DNA from 4 places in the Streptomyces sp. NPDC018964 genome. Region 1 is predicted to be linked to each of the others. Evidence: riboswitches for the same ligand, from Rfam matches in the RefSeq annotation. Region 1 holds a riboswitch; each other region holds the start of a gene.

Region 1 (4,167 bases):
GACCCTGCCCGAGCGCGAGCACTGGCGGCTCTCCCAGCTCCACGGCCGCTGGGCCGCCGAGTCCCGGCTGACCCGCGCCCCGCTCACCTACGGCGAGAAGGTCATCGGCAGCCGCCGCGGCCACACCGGGCACCAGCACCTGCCCTGGGTCGCGCTCGACACCGACGCGACCGAGGAACGCGGCGAGGTCTACGGCTGCGCCCTCGGCTGGTCCGGGTCCTGGCGCGTCTCGGTCGCCCAACTTCCCGACGCGCGCGTGCAGATCACCGGAGGCGCGGGACACGACGACTCCGGCCTGCTGATGCTGGACACGGGGGAGACGTACGTCACGCCGGTCTTCGCCGGTCTGTGGAGCGACGGCGGCTTCGGCGGCGCCAGCCGCGCCTGGCACGCCTACCAGCGGACGTACGTCGTCCCGGACGCGGACCGGGACCGGCCCGTGCTGTTCAACTCCTGGGAGGCCACCGGGTTCGACATCTCGGAGGAGCGGCAGCGGGGGCTCGCGGAGCGGGCCGCCGCGATGGGCGTCGAACTGTTCGTGGTCGACGACGGCTGGTTCGGGGCGCGGACGAGCGACCGGGCCGGGCTCGGCGACTGGACGCCCAACCCCGACCGCTTCCCCGGCGGCCTGAAACCCCTCGCCGACCATGTGCACGGGCTCGGGATGCAGTTCGGCATCTGGGTCGAGCCGGAGATGGTCAACCCCGACAGCGACCTGTACCGCGCGCACCCCGACTGGGTGCAGTTCCAGCCGGGCCGCCGGCGCACGGAGTACCGCAACCAGCTCGTGCTCAACCTCGCGCGCGACGACGTGCGGGAGTACCTCTGGGAGCGGCTCGACGCACTGCTCTCCAGCGCTCCCGTCGACTACGTGAAGTGGGACTTCAACCGCTCCTCCACCGACGCCGGATGGCCGGACGACCCGTACCCGCAGCGGCTGTGGACCGACCATGTGCGCGGCCTGTACGCGCTGCTGGACCGGCTGCGGGCGGCCCATCCGGGCGTGGCCTTCGAGTCCTGCTCGGGCGGCGGCGGCCGGATCGACCTGGGGGTCCTCTCCCGTACCGACCAGGTGTGGACCTCGGACAACACCGACCCGCTCGACCGGCTCGCGATCCAGCACGGCTTCAGCCAGATCCACCCGGCCCGGGTGATGGCCGCCTGGGTCACCGACAGTCCGAACGCGATGCTCAACGGGCGGGTCAGCTCGCTGCGCTTCCGGTTCGTCAGCGCCATGGCCGGGGTGCTCGGCGTCGGCGGCGACCTCGCGCGGTGGACCGGGGAGGAGCTCGCCGAGGCGCGGGAGTGGGTCGCGCTCTACAAGGAGATCCGGCCCGTCGTCCAGCGCGGTGACCTGTACCGGCTGCGCCCTCCGGAGGGCGGGCTGAGCGCGGTGCAGTACGTCCTCGGCGACGAGACCGTCGTCCTCGCCTGCCTCCAGGCGCAGCACCACGGAGAGCCCGTCCCGGCCCTCCGGCTGCGCGGCCTCGACCCGGAGGCGTCGTACGAATGCCGCGAAACCGGCGAAACGTACCGAGGTGCCCTCCTGCTGCATCACGGGCTGCGCACCGGTCTGCGAGGAGATCTGGACGCCTCGGTGGTGCGGCTGCGGCGCCTGTGATCCGACGATTAGGGCGTTCTGTCCGATTAGGGTGGTTCGACATAACGTGCCCCGAAAGGAAGGGAGATGGGGAAGGGGTGCGTGAGCAGCGTCATATCCGTGACGATGCGTTGTCGCCATGCTCACGTAATTCCGTGGAACGACAAGGGAATTCACGGGGGAAAAGGAATCCCGGCTGACGCTCGGTGACGTCAATTCCCCTTTTGGATCACGGAAAAGCGCGTGCGCGGTGAACCTCGCGCTTGTCCCCTCGCGTCCGGGTCGCTTACGTTCGCCACCGATCCGGACGGACGCCCAATCCTGCCGCCGCCCGGAGCCCGTAACCACACCCACCCGTGCACGGCAGGAGCGGGGGACCCACAGGTACCACTGCCTGTTCCGGTTCCCGGAACGGCTCGGGGTGAAGCCGCGCGACAACGCGGCCGGGCATCTCCAGCCCGAACCCGACAGCTCACCTCGCAGGCGCCGGAGAGGAATTCGACATGCCCGCGAAGGGTAAGCACCGCCGTACCAAGACCCAGCGCCTCACCCGCTCCATCGCCGTCGCCGGAACCGGCGGCGCCGCACTCGCCCTGCCGCTTCTCGGCGCCACCGGCGCGCACGCCGCCACGCCGCAGACCGCCCCCGAAAAGGCCGTCCAGTCCCTTTCCGTCGCCGGCCAGAAGACCGTCGCCGAAAAGGGCGACGAGGCCCGCACGTACACCGTGAAGGCCGGCGACTACCTCGCCAAGATCGCCGAGACGGAGCACGTCGACGGTGGCTGGAAGCAGCTCTACACGGACAACCGTCAGGCCATCGGCGACGACCCGGCGCTCATCCACCCCGGTCTGAAGCTCTCGGTCGACGGTGGAGCCGCCGCGAGCACGCCGCAGGAGCCGTCCTCCGCCGAGGCCCCGCAGGCCCCGGAGCAGAAGGCCGAGCAGCCCGCCGAGCAGCCGGTGGAACAGCCCGCCGAGCAGCCCTCCTCGGAGACCTCCACCCAGACCACGGACGCCGACCAGGCCGCGAGCACCTCCGGTTACAGCTCCCCGGTGCCCGGCGCCGGGCTCGGCACCGCCTACAAGGTGGCCGGCAGCATGTGGTCCAGCGGCTACCACACCGGCGTCGACTTCGCCGTCCCGACCGGCACCTCCCTGAAGGCCGTCGGCGCGGGCACCGTCGTCTCCTCGGGCTGGGCCGGCGCGTACGGCAACCAGGTCGTCATCAAGCTCGACGACGGCCACTACGCCCAGTACGCCCACCTGTCCTCGCTCTCCGTCTCGGCCGGCCAGACCGTGACCGGCGGCCAGCAGGTCGGCCTCTCCGGCGCGACCGGCAACGTGACCGGCCCCCACCTGCACTTCGAGATCCGCACCACCCCGGACTACGGCTCGGACGTGGACCCGATCGCCTACCTCCGCTCCAAGGGCGTCTCCATCGGCTGACCCCCCGCGGCGACCTTCCTGACACGCGCGCCGAAGGCCGGACCCCGATCCCCGGGTCCGGCCTTCGGCGTATTCCTGAATTGGCCAACATTTTGAGAGTGGCTTATCTCACCGCCCGTCAACCCTTCCTTACGGTCGCGTAGGTCACATTCGAAGGTGAATCATGAGTGGTTGTGGCAGACGATTCGAAGAGTGACAGCAGAGCAGTGATCGGGTCGTACGTGGCGGTGGGGGACAGCTTCACCGAGGGCGTCGGCGACCCCGGCCCCGACGGGGCGTTCGTCGGCTGGGCCGACCGGTTCGCCGTGCTCCTCGCGGACCTGAGGCCCGAGGGCGACTTCGCGTACACCAACCTCGCCGTACGCGGAAAACTCCTGGACCAGATCGTGGCGGACCAGCTTCCGAGGGCGGTCGAACTCGCCCCCGACCTGGTCTCGTTCTGCGCGGGCGGCAACGACATCCTCCGCCCCGGCAGCGACCCGGACGAGGTGGCCGAGCGGTTCGAGCGGGCGATCGCCGCGCTCACGGCCGTATCCGGGACAGTGATGGTGACGACCGGGTTCGACACCCGCGGCGTCCCCCTGCTGAAGCATCTGCGCGGCAAGATCGCGACGTACAACATGCACGTACGGGCCGTCGCCGACCGCTACGGCTGTCCCGTGCTCGACCTGTGGTCCCTCAGGAGCGTCCAGGACCGCAGGGCCTGGGACGCCGACCGGCTGCACCTGTCGCCGGAGGGACACACCCGCGTCGCGCTCCGCGCCGGGCAGACCCTCGGCCTGGACGTCCCCGCCGACCCGGAACAGCCCTGGCCGCCCCTGCCGCCCCGCGGCACCCTCGAGATCCGGCGGGACGACGTCCACTGGGCCCGCGAGTACCTGGTGCCGTGGATCGGCCGCCGACTGCGCGGGGAGTCCTCCGGCGACCACGTGATCGCCAAGGGGACGCTGTCGCCGGACGACATCAAGGTACGGATCGCCGCGGTGGCGTGAGCGCCCGCGCGGTAGCGTAGTGATCATGGGGGACTGGGGTCTGCGGCAGGCGACCGCGACGGACGTCGAGGCGGTGGCGGAACTGCGCGCCGTGGTGCTGCGGGCCGATCTGGAACGGCTCGGGCGCTAC
Region 2 (4,167 bases), on a different contig from region 1:
GTCCGCGATCGCGCCCGGGTCCTCGAGGTGGCGCAGCCGGGCGACGAGTACGAGGTTCTCCCGGCCGCTGAGGATCTCGTCGACGGCCGCGAACTGCCCGGTGAGGCTGATGGACTCCCGCACATGCGCCGACTGTGTGACGACGTCGAAGCCGTGGACGCCTGCTGTCCCCGCGTCGGGCTTCAGGAGCGTGGCGAGGATCCTCACGGTGGTGGTCTTGCCCGCCCCGTTGGAGCCGAGCAGGGCGAAGATGCTGCCCGGTGCCACGTCGAAGTCCACGCCCCGGAGGACTTCGAGCTTCCCGTACGACTTCTCCAGGCCCCGCACGCGAATCGCCGGACCGACGATCGATGGGGTCACCATGGTCATCTTCCTCCTTCGCGGAGCTTCCCGGTCGGTTGTGGGGAAGCTCCTGAGGGGAGGATGGAGGGTTGACCCGGCGTCAAGGTCAAGCCGGTTCCGACCACGGCGTCCCGTGCGTCCGGGAAGCGGGAGAACGCTCCGAGGAGCCGGGAGCCGCTTCATGGAGTGGTTCCCGGCAATCCGTCGCGGACGACAGCCGGCGACAGATCGCCGGGAACCCGACGGACCTGAAGCGGCCCTGCGGAGGGTCAGGCCGGGCGGACCACGCTGTGGATCGAGGACTCGCCGTCGTAGTAGATCGACTCCTCGCGGACGTACGTGCCGGGCTTCGGCGCGTGGATCATCATCCCGTTGCCGATGTAGACGCCCACGTGGGTGACGTCGTCGTAGAAGAAGACCAGGTCACCGGGTTGAGCCTGGGAGACGGGGACCGTCGTGCCCGCGTTCACCTGGTCGTAGGTGGTGCGCGGGAGGGTGACGCCGGCGGCCTTCCAGGCGGCCTGGGTGAGGCCGGAGCAGTCGTAGGAGCCGGGGCCGGTGGCGCCCCAGACGTACGGCTTGCCGATCTGCGCGCGGGCGAAGGCGAGGGCCTTCTCGGCCTTGGTGGTGTACGAGGAGTCCGTCGACGGTGAGGTGGTCGAGCCGGAGGATCCGGAGGTGCTGCCCGAGGTGCCGCCGTCCTGCTGAGCGGCGGCCGCCTTCTCCCGGGCCTTCTGCTGCTCGGCGAGCTCGGCGGCCTTGCGGGCGGCCTCCTTCTGCTTCTCCTTCTCGATCGCCGCGAGCCGCGCCTTCTCCTCGGCGGTCAGCTTCGCCATCAGCTCGCGCGCGTCGGTGAGCTTCTTCTGGACCGTGGCCTTGGCCGTCTTCAGGTCGCCCTGGGTCTCGGTGAGCGTCTGGAGGCTCTCGGTGGCCTCCTGGCGCTTCTTCATCGTCTCGGACTGCTGGGTGACGTAGTCGTCGACCGCTTCCTTCTGGCGGCCGGTCATCCGGTCCATCACCTGGCGCTGGTCGAAGATGTCCTGCGGCGTGTCCGCGAGCAGGAAGGTCGCGGTGTCGGGGACGCCGGCGCCGGTCCGGTACTGGGCGGCGGCGAAGGAACCCAGCTCCGCCCGCGCCTCGTTGAGCTTCTGGGTGCGCTTGGCCACGTCGTCGAGGAGCGTGTCCACCTGCTTGCGCTGCTTCGCGGTCTTCTCCCTGGCCGCGTTGTACTTCTCGGTCGCCGACTCCGCCTGGCGGTAGAGGTCGTCGACCTTCTTCTCGACCTCCTCCAGGCTCGGCTTGCCGTCGTCGGAGGGGGCGGCGGTGGCCGTCTGGGAGAGCAGGGCCACGGAGGTCAGGGCGGCCGTGGCGAGGGCCGGGGTCCGTATGCCTGTCACGCGCGTGCCGGGGGTGCGCGACTTGCGGTGCGACGCCAAGGGAGGCGACTCCTTCCAAAGCTCCGCCTACCGGGTTAGCTGTCGGGTTCGGGCGGGTGGTTCGGAAGGGTTGCCCTACGGCCGCTCCGCGAGGGAGTGGGCCGATTCACCCCGTGGTCTCGGTGGGTCCCCGGCTCCGGCTGCCGCGGGGGCAGTGACGGACTCGGCGGAGGCCGCGCGGCCCGGCGGGGTTCGCCGGTGGGGGTCGTACGGCCCGCCCGCACCGTAGCCAACTGGTGTGGCCCCTGTGAAGGTTGATGGGTGATATGCCCGATACATTTTCGTGACCTTACGCACGCGGTCACGTGGGGTGAGGGAATGGTTCCAGGGGGTGCGTGCCCCGTTCCGGCCGTCGGAGGCCGGGGATGTTTCCGGGGCGGCTCCGGGTTGTCGGTGGAGCGGCCTAGACTCGGAGAGCGATGAGCAGCCTCTTTGACGACAGCTTCCTGGCGGACCTCCAGGCCCAGCGGGGCCCCGCGGACGAGCCCCCGCCACCGCCCGAGGACGAGCACGTACCGGAGCAGATCCCGGACGACCTGTTCGGCGGGAAGTTCGACGTGCCGCCGGACAGGGACGCCTACTACCGCGACGGCGCCCCGCGCCCGGTGATCGACGCCGCCGCGCTGCTGGAGGGGCTGAACGACAACCAGCGCGCCGCCGTCGTGCACTCCGGCTCCCCGCTGCTCATCGTGGCCGGCGCGGGCTCCGGCAAGACCCGCGTGCTCACCCACCGCATCGCCCACCTGCTGGCCGAGCGGCACGTCCACCCGGGCCAGATCCTCGCGATCACCTTCACCAACAAGGCCGCGGGCGAGATGAAGGAGCGCGTCGAGCAGCTCGTCGGCCCGCGCGCGGGCGCCATGTGGGTCATGACGTTCCACAGCGCGTGCGTGCGCATCCTGCGCCGCGAGAGCAAGAGGCTCGGCTTCACCTCGTCGTTCTCGATCTACGACGCCGCCGACTCCAAGCGCCTGATGGCCCTGGTCTGCCGCGATCTGGACCTCGACCCCAAGCGCTTCCCGCCGAAGTCCTTCAGCGCCAAGATCAGCAACCTGAAGAACGAGCTGATCGACGAGGAGGACTTCGCCGCCCGGGCCGCCGACGGCTTCGAGAAGACCCTCGCCCAGGCCTACGCGCTCTACCAGTCGCGGCTGCGGGAGGCCAACGCCCTCGACTTCGACGACCTGATCATGACGACGGTCAACCTGCTCCGCGCCTTCCCGGACGTCGCCGAGCACTACCGCCGCCGCTTCCGGCACGTCATGGTCGACGAGTACCAGGACACCAACCACGCCCAGTACGCCCTGGTGCGTGAGCTCGTCGGCCCCTCCGGGCCCCCCGCCGACACCCCGCCCGGGGCCGAGGTCCCGCCCGCCGAGCTGTGCGTGGTGGGTGACGCCGACCAGTCGATCTACGCCTTCCGCGGCGCGACGATCCGCAACATCCTCCAGTTCGAGGAGGACTACCCGGACGCGACCACGATCCTGCTGGAGCAGAACTACCGCTCCACGCAGACCATCCTGAGCGCCGCCAACGCCGTCATCGAGCGCAACGAGTCCCGCCGACCCAAGAACCTGTGGACCAACGCCGGCGCGGGCGCGCGGATCACCGGGTACGTCGCGGACACCGAGCACGACGAGGCCCAGTTCGTCGCCGACGAGATAGACCGCCTCACCGACGCGGGCGAGGCCAAGGCGGGAGACGTCGCCGTCTTCTACCGCACCAACGCCCAGTCCCGCGTCTTCGAGGAGATCTTCATCCGCGTCGGCCTGCCCTACAAGGTCGTCGGCGGCGTCCGCTTCTACGAGCGCAAGGAGGTCCGGGACGTCCTGGCCTACCTGCGGGTGCTCGCCAACCCCGAGGACTCGGTGCCGCTGCGCCGCATCCTCAACGTGCCCAAGCGGGGCATCGGCGACCGCGCGGAGGCCATGATCGACGCCCTCGCGCAGCGCGAGAGGATCAGCTTCCCGCAGGCGCTGAGGCGCGTCGACGAGGCGTACGGCATGGCCGCGCGCTCGACGAACGCCGTGAAGCGGTTCAACACGCTGATGGAGGACCTCCGTACGGTCGTCGAGTCCGGTGCGGGCCCGGCGACGGTCCTGGAGGCGATCCTCGAACGCACCGGCTACCTCGCCGAGTTGCAGGCCTCCACCGACCCGCAGGACGAGACCCGCATCGAGAACCTCCAGGAACTCGCGGCCGTCGCCCTGGAGTTCGAGCAGGAGCGCGGCGAGGGCGAGTCGGTCGCGCTGTCCGACTTCCTGGAGCAGGTCGCCCTGGTCGCCGACTCCGACCAGATCCCCGACGAGGACGAGGACGGCTCCGGCGTCATCACCCTGATGACCCTGCACACCGCCAAGGGCCTGGAGTTCCCGGTCGTCTTCCTCAC
Region 3 (4,167 bases), on a different contig from region 1:
GCCGCAGTTGGTGGCGACGGCCAGGTCGGCGATGGTGACGTCCTCGGTCTCGCCGGAGCGGTGGGACATCATGCACTTGAAGCCGTTGCGCTGGGCCAGCTCGACGGCGTCCAGGGTCTCGGTCAGCGAGCCGATCTGGTTGACCTTGACCAGCAGGGCGTTGGCGGCGCCCTCCTCGATGCCGCGGGCGAGGCGCTCGGGGTTGGTGACGAACAGGTCGTCGCCGACGAGCTGGACCTTGTCACCGAGCTTGGCGGTGATGGTCTTCCAGCCCTCCCAGTCGTCCTCGAACAGCGGGTCCTCGATGGAGACGAGCGGGTACGCGTCGACGAGCTCCGCGTAGTACTCGGTCATCTCGGCCGCCGAGCGCTCCTTGCCCTCGAAGGTGTAGACGCCGTCCTTGTAGAACTCGGAGGCGGCCACGTCGAGCGCGAGGGCGATCTGCTCGCCGGGGGTGTAGCCGGCCTCCTTGATCGCCTCGAGGATGAGGTCGAGGGCCTCGCGGTTGGAGCCGAGGTTCGGGGCGAAGCCGCCCTCGTCGCCGAGGCCGGTGGCCAGGCCCTTGCCCTTCAGGACCTTCTTCAGGGTGTGGTAGACCTCGGCGCCCCAGCGCAGGGCCTCGGAGAAGGACTCCGCGCCGATCGGGGCGATCATGAACTCCTGGATGTCCACGTTGGAGTCGGCGTGCGAGCCGCCGTTCAGGATGTTCATCATCGGCACCGGCAGCAGGTGCGCGTTGGGGCCGCCCAGGTAGCGGAAGAGCGGCAGGTCGCTGGCCTCGGAGGCGGCGTGGGCGACGGCGAGCGAGACGCCGAGGATGGCGTTGGCGCCCAGCGAGCCCTTGTTGTCGGTGGCGTCCAGGTCGAACATCGCCTGGTCGATCAGGCGCTGCTCGGTGGCGTCGTAGCCGACGAGCTCCGGGCCGATCTGCTCGATGACGGCCAGGACGGCCTTCTCGACGCCCTTGCCCAGGTAACGGCCTGCATCGCCGTCACGGAGTTCGATGGCCTCGAAGGCGCCGGTGGAGGCGCCGGACGGGACGGCGGCACGACCCGTGCTGCCGTCGTCGAGGCCGACCTCGACCTCGACCGTGGGGTTGCCTCGGGAGTCCAGGATTTCCCGGGCTACGACGACGTCGATGGACGGCACGAGCATCTCCTTCTTGGATGTGACGCGGGTGGGCAGGACCCCGGAGGGTCTTGCGAGTCCGAGCCTAACCGGCTCCGGGCGATCGGCCATCCGGCCGCCCGTCCCATGGACAGAACCGAGAGTAAATTGTTTCCGAACGGAACAAAGCCGTTTCCGGAAACCCGGTCACAAAAACCCCGCCCCGGCGCGTACGGGGGAAGACGCACCGGGGCGGGGAGCAGTGGGGCAGCCGCTCACTTCAGGTGCAGCTGCTGGCCCGGGTAGATGAGGTCGGCGTCGTCGACGATGTCGTCGTTCAGCTCGAACAGCTCGGCCCAGCCGCCCTCGACGTCGTGCTCGGCGGCGATGGAGCTGAGGGTGTCGCCCTTGACGACCTTGTACTCGCCGTCGCCCTTCTCGACCTTCTGGCCGGTCGGGGTGGTGACGGTCTTCTCCTCGGCCTTCGGCTCGGCCTTCTTCTCGGCCCGCTGCTCGGTCTTCTGCTCGGCGGCCGGGCGCTCGGCGGAGCGGGAGGCCTTCCGCTCGGCCTCACGGGTCCCGGTGGAACCGGTGTCCTGGCCCTGCGAGGAGTCGTTCGAGGAGGAGCCGGCGTAGGAGGCGTTGGACAGGCCCGTGCCGCAGACCGGCCAGGCGCCCTTGCCCTGGCCCGCGAGGACCTTCTCGGCGATCTCGATCTGCTGGGCCTTGCTGGCCCGGTCGGCGGTGGAGGCGTACTGCGTGCCGCCGTACGCGGCCCAGGTGGAGGCGGAGAACTGCAGACCGCCGTAGTAACCGTTGCCGGTGTTGATGGACCAGTTGCCGCCGGACTCGCACTGGGCGACGGCGTCCCACTCGGAGGCGGTGGCGGCGGAGGCGCTGCCGGCCGCCATCAGCGGGGCGGCGACGGCGGCGGAGGTGACACCGGCGACGGCGATCGCGCGGGTGGCCTTGGACGGACGGCGGTGCTTGCCCTTGCCGGAAAACAGCATGGTGGATCCCCTCACCGACGCCTACGAGGTGAGCTGTCGGGTTCGGGCCGGTTGAGTTGCCCGGCCACGCCCCTCGCGGGACGCGGCTCCACCCCAAGCCCGATCCGGTGTCAACCACCGGAAGGGGCGCTTACCTTGGTTCCCCCGCTCCTGCCTGCGGCGCATGACGCGACGACTGTTCCCGTGCTGCCACTGGCAGGATTCGGCGTGGCGGCAGCCGGGGCCCGCGGTGGCGAGCGGTCACGACCGTAGACACGCGGTCCGCGGAATTTCAAAGACGATCAGGGCTTCTGAGACCTATCTCTCACAGCCTTTAAACCGGACATTCACCGCGAAACATGACGTCAACTGCCGCCGGACCGACGCCCCTTCGCGCATCACTTCTCGTCCGGTTCGACCCCGACCTCGAGCTCCTGGCCCGGCATGATGAGGTCCGGGTCGGCGCCGACGACCTGCTTGTTCTCGGCGTAGAGCGACCGCCATCCACCGCCCAGCTCAAGGGAGTCGGCGATGGACGAGAGACTGTCGCCGGTGCGCACGGTGTACGAACCGTCGGCGGCATCGCGGGAGGCGTCGGTGCCGCGCGAGGCATGCCGGCCGGACGATTCCGACGTACGGCCCTCCGCCTCACCCTCCTCGGCGGTGACGCCGCGGTGGCGGCCGGCGCCGGTGCCTTCGGTGTCGGTGACTTCGGAAGAGCCGGTGGTCTGCCCGGACTTGTCCGACTCGTCACTCTTGGGAGTGACCGAGGCGGAGGGGGAGGTGCCGGATCCACCGTCGGAGCCGGTGTCCGAATCCGCGCCCGAGCCGCTCGACTTGCCGGACTTGGCCGATTCGCCGGCGGCACCCTCGCCGTCCTCCGCCCCCTCGGCGCCGGTCGACGGGCCGGACGTGGCCGACGGGGAGGACGAAGCGGACGAATCACCGGAGTCCGATGATCCGGACGAGGCGGAGGAACCGGAAGAGCCGGACGCGTCCGAGGCCGGGTTCTCCGCCACACCCGTGTCGATGTCGGCCGACGCCGAGTCCTGGTCGAGACCCGCCGTCAGTCCGCAGGTGCGCCACGCGCCGACCCCCTGGTCGGCGAGGATTCTCTCGGCCACGGCTATCTGCTGGCCGCGGCTGGCCTGGTCGGGGCTGGTCGCGTAGTCCAGGCCGCCGTAGCTCTCCCAGTCGTCCTGGGTCAACTGCAGGCCGCCGTAGTAGCCGTTGCCGGTGTTCTGGCTCCACGAGCCGCCGCTCTCGCATTCGGCGACCCGGTCCCAGGTCGCACCGTCGGCCGCGCTGGCGCTGCCGGCCCCGAGGAGCGGGATCGCGATGGCGGAGCCGGTCACTCCGGCCGCGACGAGGAGAGCCGGAGCCTGACGGGGACGACGGTGCCGACCGTTTCCGGAGAGCATGCGGAAACCTTTCGCGAGACAGCAATGACCGGCGCGGCGAGTGGAACTCGATGTGCCGCACTTGATGGGTGAACGTATCCGCAGACGATCACTTGTCACAAGTTCATGCCGCGCAGATCACGTGAAGATCACAGAGTTGAGGGCGTGTCATGTTTGCGCTGGCCCGCCCGGGGGCACGGCGGACGGCGGCCCGGTCCGTCACTTCCGCGGAGGGGTGAACTCCACCGGGAGCGTGCGCAGTCCGCGCATGATGAGCCCGCCCCGCCAGCGGAGTTCGGCCGGTTCCACCGCGAGCCGCAGGTCCGGCAGACGCGTCAGCAGGGTGGCGAGCGCGGTCCGGCCCTCCAGACGGGCCAGCGGAGCGCCCAGGCAGTAGTGGATGCCGTGGCCGTACCCCAGGTGCTGGTTGTCGCGCCGGCCGAGGTCGAGCACGTCCGGGTCGGCGAACCGCTCCGGGTCCCGGTCCGCGGCGGCGAGCACGACGAGGACGGGGTCGCCGGCCGCGATGCGCTGTCCGCCGATGGCGACCGGCTCGGTGGCGAACCGCCAGGTGGCGAGTTCCACGGGGCCGTCGTACCGCAGGAGTTCCTCGACGCCGGTCTCCAGCAGCCCGTGCTCCCCGGCGGCGAGGGCCCGCTGCAGGCGGTCGC
Region 4 (4,167 bases), on a different contig from region 1:
CGTGCGACGCCGCCGACCTGGCGCTCACCGTCCTCGGCGGCGGCGAGTCCTCGCGGCTCTACAACCGGCTGGTACGGCGCGACCGCACCGCCGTGGCCGCCGGCTTCGGCCTGCTGCGGCTGGCCGGGGCCCCCTCCCTGGGCTGGCTGGACGTGAAGACGTCCGGTGACGTGGAGGTGCCGGTCATCGAGGCCGCCATCGACGAGGAGCTCGCCCGGTTCGCCGAGGAGGGCCCCACGGCGGAGGAGATGGAGCGCGCGCAGGCCCAGCTGGAGCGCGAGTGGCTGGACCGGCTCGGCACGGTCGCCGGCCGCGCCGACGAACTGTGCCGGTACGCCGTCCTGTTCGGCGACCCGCAGCTCGCCCTGACCGCCGTACAGCGCGTCCTGGAGGTGACGGCGGAGGAGGTGCGGGAGGTCGCCGAGGCCCGCCTGCGCCCCGACAACCGCGCGGTGCTCGTCTATGAGCCCGTCGCCCCGGAAGCCGAGGACGCCGAGGGCACCGAGGAAGCCGCCGCAGTCGCCGGCACCGACGAGAACGAGGAGGCGGCGAAGTGACCGAGCTCGCCACGATGGACTTCCACCCGCAGCCGCAGGCCGGCGACGCCAAGCCCTGGGCCTTCCCGGCCCCCGAGCGCGGCACGCTCGACAACGGCCTGACCGTGCTGCGCTGCCACCGCCCCGGCCAGCAGGTCGTCGCCGTCGAGGTGCTTCTCGACGCGCCCCTGGAGGCCGAGCCGGCCGGCCTCGACGGTGTCGCCACGATCATGGCGCGGGCCTTCTCCGAGGGCACCGACAAGCACTCCGCCGAGGAGTTCGCCGCCGAGCTGGAGCGCTGCGGCGCCACCCTGGACGCGCACGCCGACCACCCCGGCGTCCGCCTCAGCCTGGAGGTCCCGGCCTCCCGGCTCACCAAGGGGCTCGGGCTGCTCGCCGACGCGCTCCGGGCGCCGGCGTTCGCCGACAGCGAGGTCGAGCGGCTGGTCCGCAACCGCCTCGACGAGATCCCGCACGAGCTGGCCAACCCCTCCCGCCGCGCCGCCAAGGAGCTCTCCAAGGAGCTGTTCCCGGCGAGTTCGCGCATGTCGCGTCCGCGCCAGGGCACCGAGGAGACGGTCGAGGGCATCGACTCCGCGGCCGTACGCGCCTTCTACGAGAAGCACGTCCGCCCCGCCACGGCCACCGCCGTGGTCGTCGGCGACCTCACCGGCATCGACCTGGACGCGCTGCTCGGCGACACGCTCGGCGCCTGGACCGGCTCCCCGGCGCAGCCGCGGCCCGTCCCGCCGGTGGTCGCCGACGACACCGGGCGCGTCGTGATCGTGGACCGCCCCGGCGCCGTGCAGACGCAGCTGCTGATCGGCCGCATCGGCCCCGACCGGCACGACCGCGTGTGGCCCGCGCAGGTGCTCGGCACGTACTGCCTCGGCGGCACCCTCACCTCCCGCCTGGACCGCGTGCTGCGCGAGGAGAAGGGCTACACCTACGGCGTGCGGGCGTTCGGACAGGTCCTCCGGTCCGCGCCGGACGGCACGGGTGCGGCGATGCTGGCCATCAGCGGCTCCGTTGACACGCCGAACACCGGCCCCGCCCTCGACGACCTGTGGACCGTGCTGCGCACGCTCGCCGCCGACGGGCTCACCGACGACGAACGCGACGTCGCCGTGCAGAACCTCGTGGGTGTGGCGCCGCTCAAGTACGAGACCGCCGCGGCCGTCGCGAGCACCCTGGCCGACCAGGTCGAGCAGCACCTGCCCGACCACTACCAGGCCGACCTGTACCGGCAGTTGGCGGCCACCGGCACCGTGGAGGCCACCGCGGCCGTCGTGAACGCCTTCCCGGTGGACCGCCTGGTGACCGTCCTCGTCGGCGACGCGGCGCAGATCAAGGCGCCCGTCGAGGCCCTCGGGATCGGTGAAGTCACCGTCGTGACGGCCGAGTAGCGAGCCGCGGAGGCGCACGCGCGCACCGGGCCCCGGTGACACGGACGTCACCGGGGCCCGCTTGTGCCCGAATCGGGGCGGAAGTTGCCTGTCTGCCCTGTGGGATGCGCTACAAAAACCGGGATTCGTTTGAGGAGGAGGAGACGGCCGCCTTAGCGTCATCCGGGCTGTTCGTCGGGCAGTGCGCCGCACCCGCGGCACCGGACAGCCATCGCCGAGTCCCCGTACGGCGCGAGCCAGGGGAGCCGGGGACCCGCATGAGTCCCTGGGGTGAATCGGACGCCCGCGCGTGTCGCGAGGGTGCCCGTAGGAGACCTTCCTGCTCCGAACCCGTCAGCTAACCCGGTAGGCGAGAGGGAAGGAAAGGACCAGCCTCCACATGGCGTTCACCCGCGCCCCGGGCAAGCACCGTCGTCCCAGCCGGACGCAGCGCGGCACCGTCCGCGCGGCGGGCGTCGCGGCGCTCACCACCACCACCGGCGTCGTCGGCTCCCTCGCGACCCCCGCGCTCGCCGCCGAACCCGCCGCCGCGCAGACCGGCCTCACCCCCGTCGTCACCCTGGGCGACGCGGTCGCCGACCGGATCGACGCCCAGGCGGCCGCCCAGCACGAGGCCGCCCGGGAGGCGGCCGAGGCCGCCGCGCGGAAGGCCGCCGAGGAGGCCGCGCGCGAGAAGGCCGCCAAGGAGGCCGAGGAGGCCCGCGCGGAGAAGGAGCGCGCCGCGCGGGAGGCCGAACGCGAGCGCCTCAACACCTTCGTCTCCCCGATCCCCGGCTCGTACGTCTCGACCAGTTACCAGGTCGGCAGCTCACTGTGGTCCTCCGGCAGCCACACCGGCGTCGACTTCCACGCCGCGAGCGGCACCCCCGTCCAGTCGGTCGGCGTCGGCACCGTCGTCGAGGCCGGCTGGGGCGGCGCGTACGGCAACCAGGTCGTCATCAAGATGCACGACGGCACGTACACCCAGTACGGGCACCTGTCGTCCATCGGCGTCTCGGTGGGCCAGCAGGTCGCCGCCGGGCAGCAGATCGGCCTCTCCGGCGCCACCGGCAACGTCACGGGCGCGCACCTGCACTTCGAGGCCCGTACGACCGCCGAGTACGGCTCCGACCTCGATCCCGTCGCCTACCTCCGCGCGCACGGCGTGAACCTCTAGGCCCGACCGCTTCCCTGTGCCCCGGCTCCCCGAGCCGGGGCACCGGTGTTTCCGGGCGGCTCCTGTCCGAAAAATAAGCACGGATTCCGGTCCGGCGTCGTGAATTCCCGCTGATTGCAATAGAGTCACGGAACACACGTCAATCGTCGACGTTTCACGGGGATTAAGCCGGAGGTCCGTCATGCGTATTCCCGCGCACTCGGTGTGCACGGCGATCCGGGACGACATCGTCGCGGGTGTCCACGAGCGCGGCGGCCGGCTCACCGAGGAAGTGCTCGCCCGCCGTTACGGCGTCTCCCGCGTCCCGGTCCGGGAGGCGCTGCGCACGCTGGAGGCCGAGGGGTTCGTGGTGACCCGGCGGCACGCGGGCGCGTGCGTCGCGGAACCCACCGAGCAGGAGGCCGCCGACCTGCTGGAGATGCGGGTGCTCCTCGAGCCGCTCGGCGCCGCCCGCGCGGCCCAGCGCCGCACCGAGGCCCATCTGAAGGTGCTGCGCGGCCTGGTCCGGCTGGGGCAGGAACGCGCCCGCCAGGGCAACAGTGACGACCTGCGCTCCCTGAGCGGCTGGTTCCACGAGACGCTCGCCCAGGCCACCGGCAGCCCGGCGCTGACGTCGACGCTGACCCAGCTGCGGCACAAGATCGCCTGGATGTACGCCACCGAGGGACCGTCCGACCCGGTCGAGTACTGGGCGGAGCACGGCGCGATCGTGGACGCCGTGGCGCGCGGCGACGGCGACCGCGCGCGGTCCGTCACGGCGCTGCACACCGAACGCGCGAGCGCCGGGCACCGCCTGCGCTTCGCCTCCGGCGCCGGCCGCGCGGACCGTGTGAGGAACTCGCAACATCCCGTAAACATGCCGAGTCTCCGGCATTAACACGGGTGCCGTATACAAAGAGGGTGCATTTCTCGGGGGTTATTTCTGCTGCCCGGGAAAAGGGGGGAAGGGAAAAGGGAAAGGCCCGCGCGGGGTCCGGGCGGGCCTTTCGAATGCAGTGCGGTGCAGTCCGGTGCGTTTCGGTGAGAGACGTTCCCGCACCCCCTGCGTGCTCAGACGGTCTCGGGGAGC

Evidence for each region. A riboswitch is a leader RNA that binds a small molecule or an ion and turns the genes downstream of it on or off. The one in region 1 is predicted to bind cyclic di-AMP.
Region 2: linked by a shared signal. The riboswitch ahead of ACH5AO_RS08645 (NlpC/P60 family protein) and the one ahead of ACH5AO_RS06290 (peptidoglycan DD-metalloendopeptidase family protein) in region 1 are both predicted to bind cyclic di-AMP.
Region 3: linked by a shared signal. The riboswitch ahead of ACH5AO_RS31825 (transglycosylase family protein) and the one ahead of ACH5AO_RS06290 (peptidoglycan DD-metalloendopeptidase family protein) in region 1 are both predicted to bind cyclic di-AMP.
Region 4: linked by a shared signal. The riboswitch ahead of ACH5AO_RS11135 (M23 family metallopeptidase) and the one ahead of ACH5AO_RS06290 (peptidoglycan DD-metalloendopeptidase family protein) in region 1 are both predicted to bind cyclic di-AMP.

Annotation. Positions count from the first base shown of each region.
Region 1 covers NZ_JBIRYZ010000003.1:186,024-190,190, reverse strand. The annotation lists gene ACH5AO_RS06295 (alpha-galactosidase) at 1-1,621, shown strand, start outside; cyclic di-AMP (ydaO/yuaA leader) riboswitch at 1,942-2,099, shown strand; gene ACH5AO_RS06290 (peptidoglycan DD-metalloendopeptidase family protein) at 2,104-3,045, shown strand; gene ACH5AO_RS06285 (SGNH/GDSL hydrolase family protein) at 3,252-4,037, shown strand; gene ACH5AO_RS06280 (GNAT family N-acetyltransferase) at 4,063-4,167, shown strand, end outside.
Region 2 covers NZ_JBIRYZ010000004.1:186,972-191,138, forward strand. The annotation lists gene ACH5AO_RS08640 (ABC transporter ATP-binding protein) at 1-363, opposite strand, end outside; gene ACH5AO_RS08645 (NlpC/P60 family protein) at 612-1,778, opposite strand; cyclic di-AMP (ydaO/yuaA leader) riboswitch at 1,786-1,957, opposite strand; gene pcrA (DNA helicase PcrA) at 2,198-4,167, shown strand, end outside.
Region 3 covers NZ_JBIRYZ010000027.1:62,934-67,100, reverse strand. The annotation lists gene eno (phosphopyruvate hydratase) at 1-1,149, opposite strand, end outside; gene ACH5AO_RS31825 (transglycosylase family protein) at 1,383-2,117, opposite strand; cyclic di-AMP (ydaO/yuaA leader) riboswitch at 2,121-2,289, opposite strand; gene ACH5AO_RS31820 (transglycosylase family protein) at 2,495-3,517, opposite strand; gene ACH5AO_RS31815 (cytochrome P450) at 3,716-4,167, opposite strand, start outside.
Region 4 covers NZ_JBIRYZ010000005.1:305,702-309,868, reverse strand. The annotation lists gene ACH5AO_RS11145 (M16 family metallopeptidase) at 1-557, shown strand, start outside; gene ACH5AO_RS11140 (M16 family metallopeptidase) at 554-1,942, shown strand; cyclic di-AMP (ydaO/yuaA leader) riboswitch at 2,145-2,309, shown strand; gene ACH5AO_RS11135 (M23 family metallopeptidase) at 2,322-3,098, shown strand; gene ACH5AO_RS11130 (GntR family transcriptional regulator) at 3,280-3,975, shown strand; gene ACH5AO_RS11125 (HPr family phosphocarrier protein) at 4,149-4,167, opposite strand, start outside.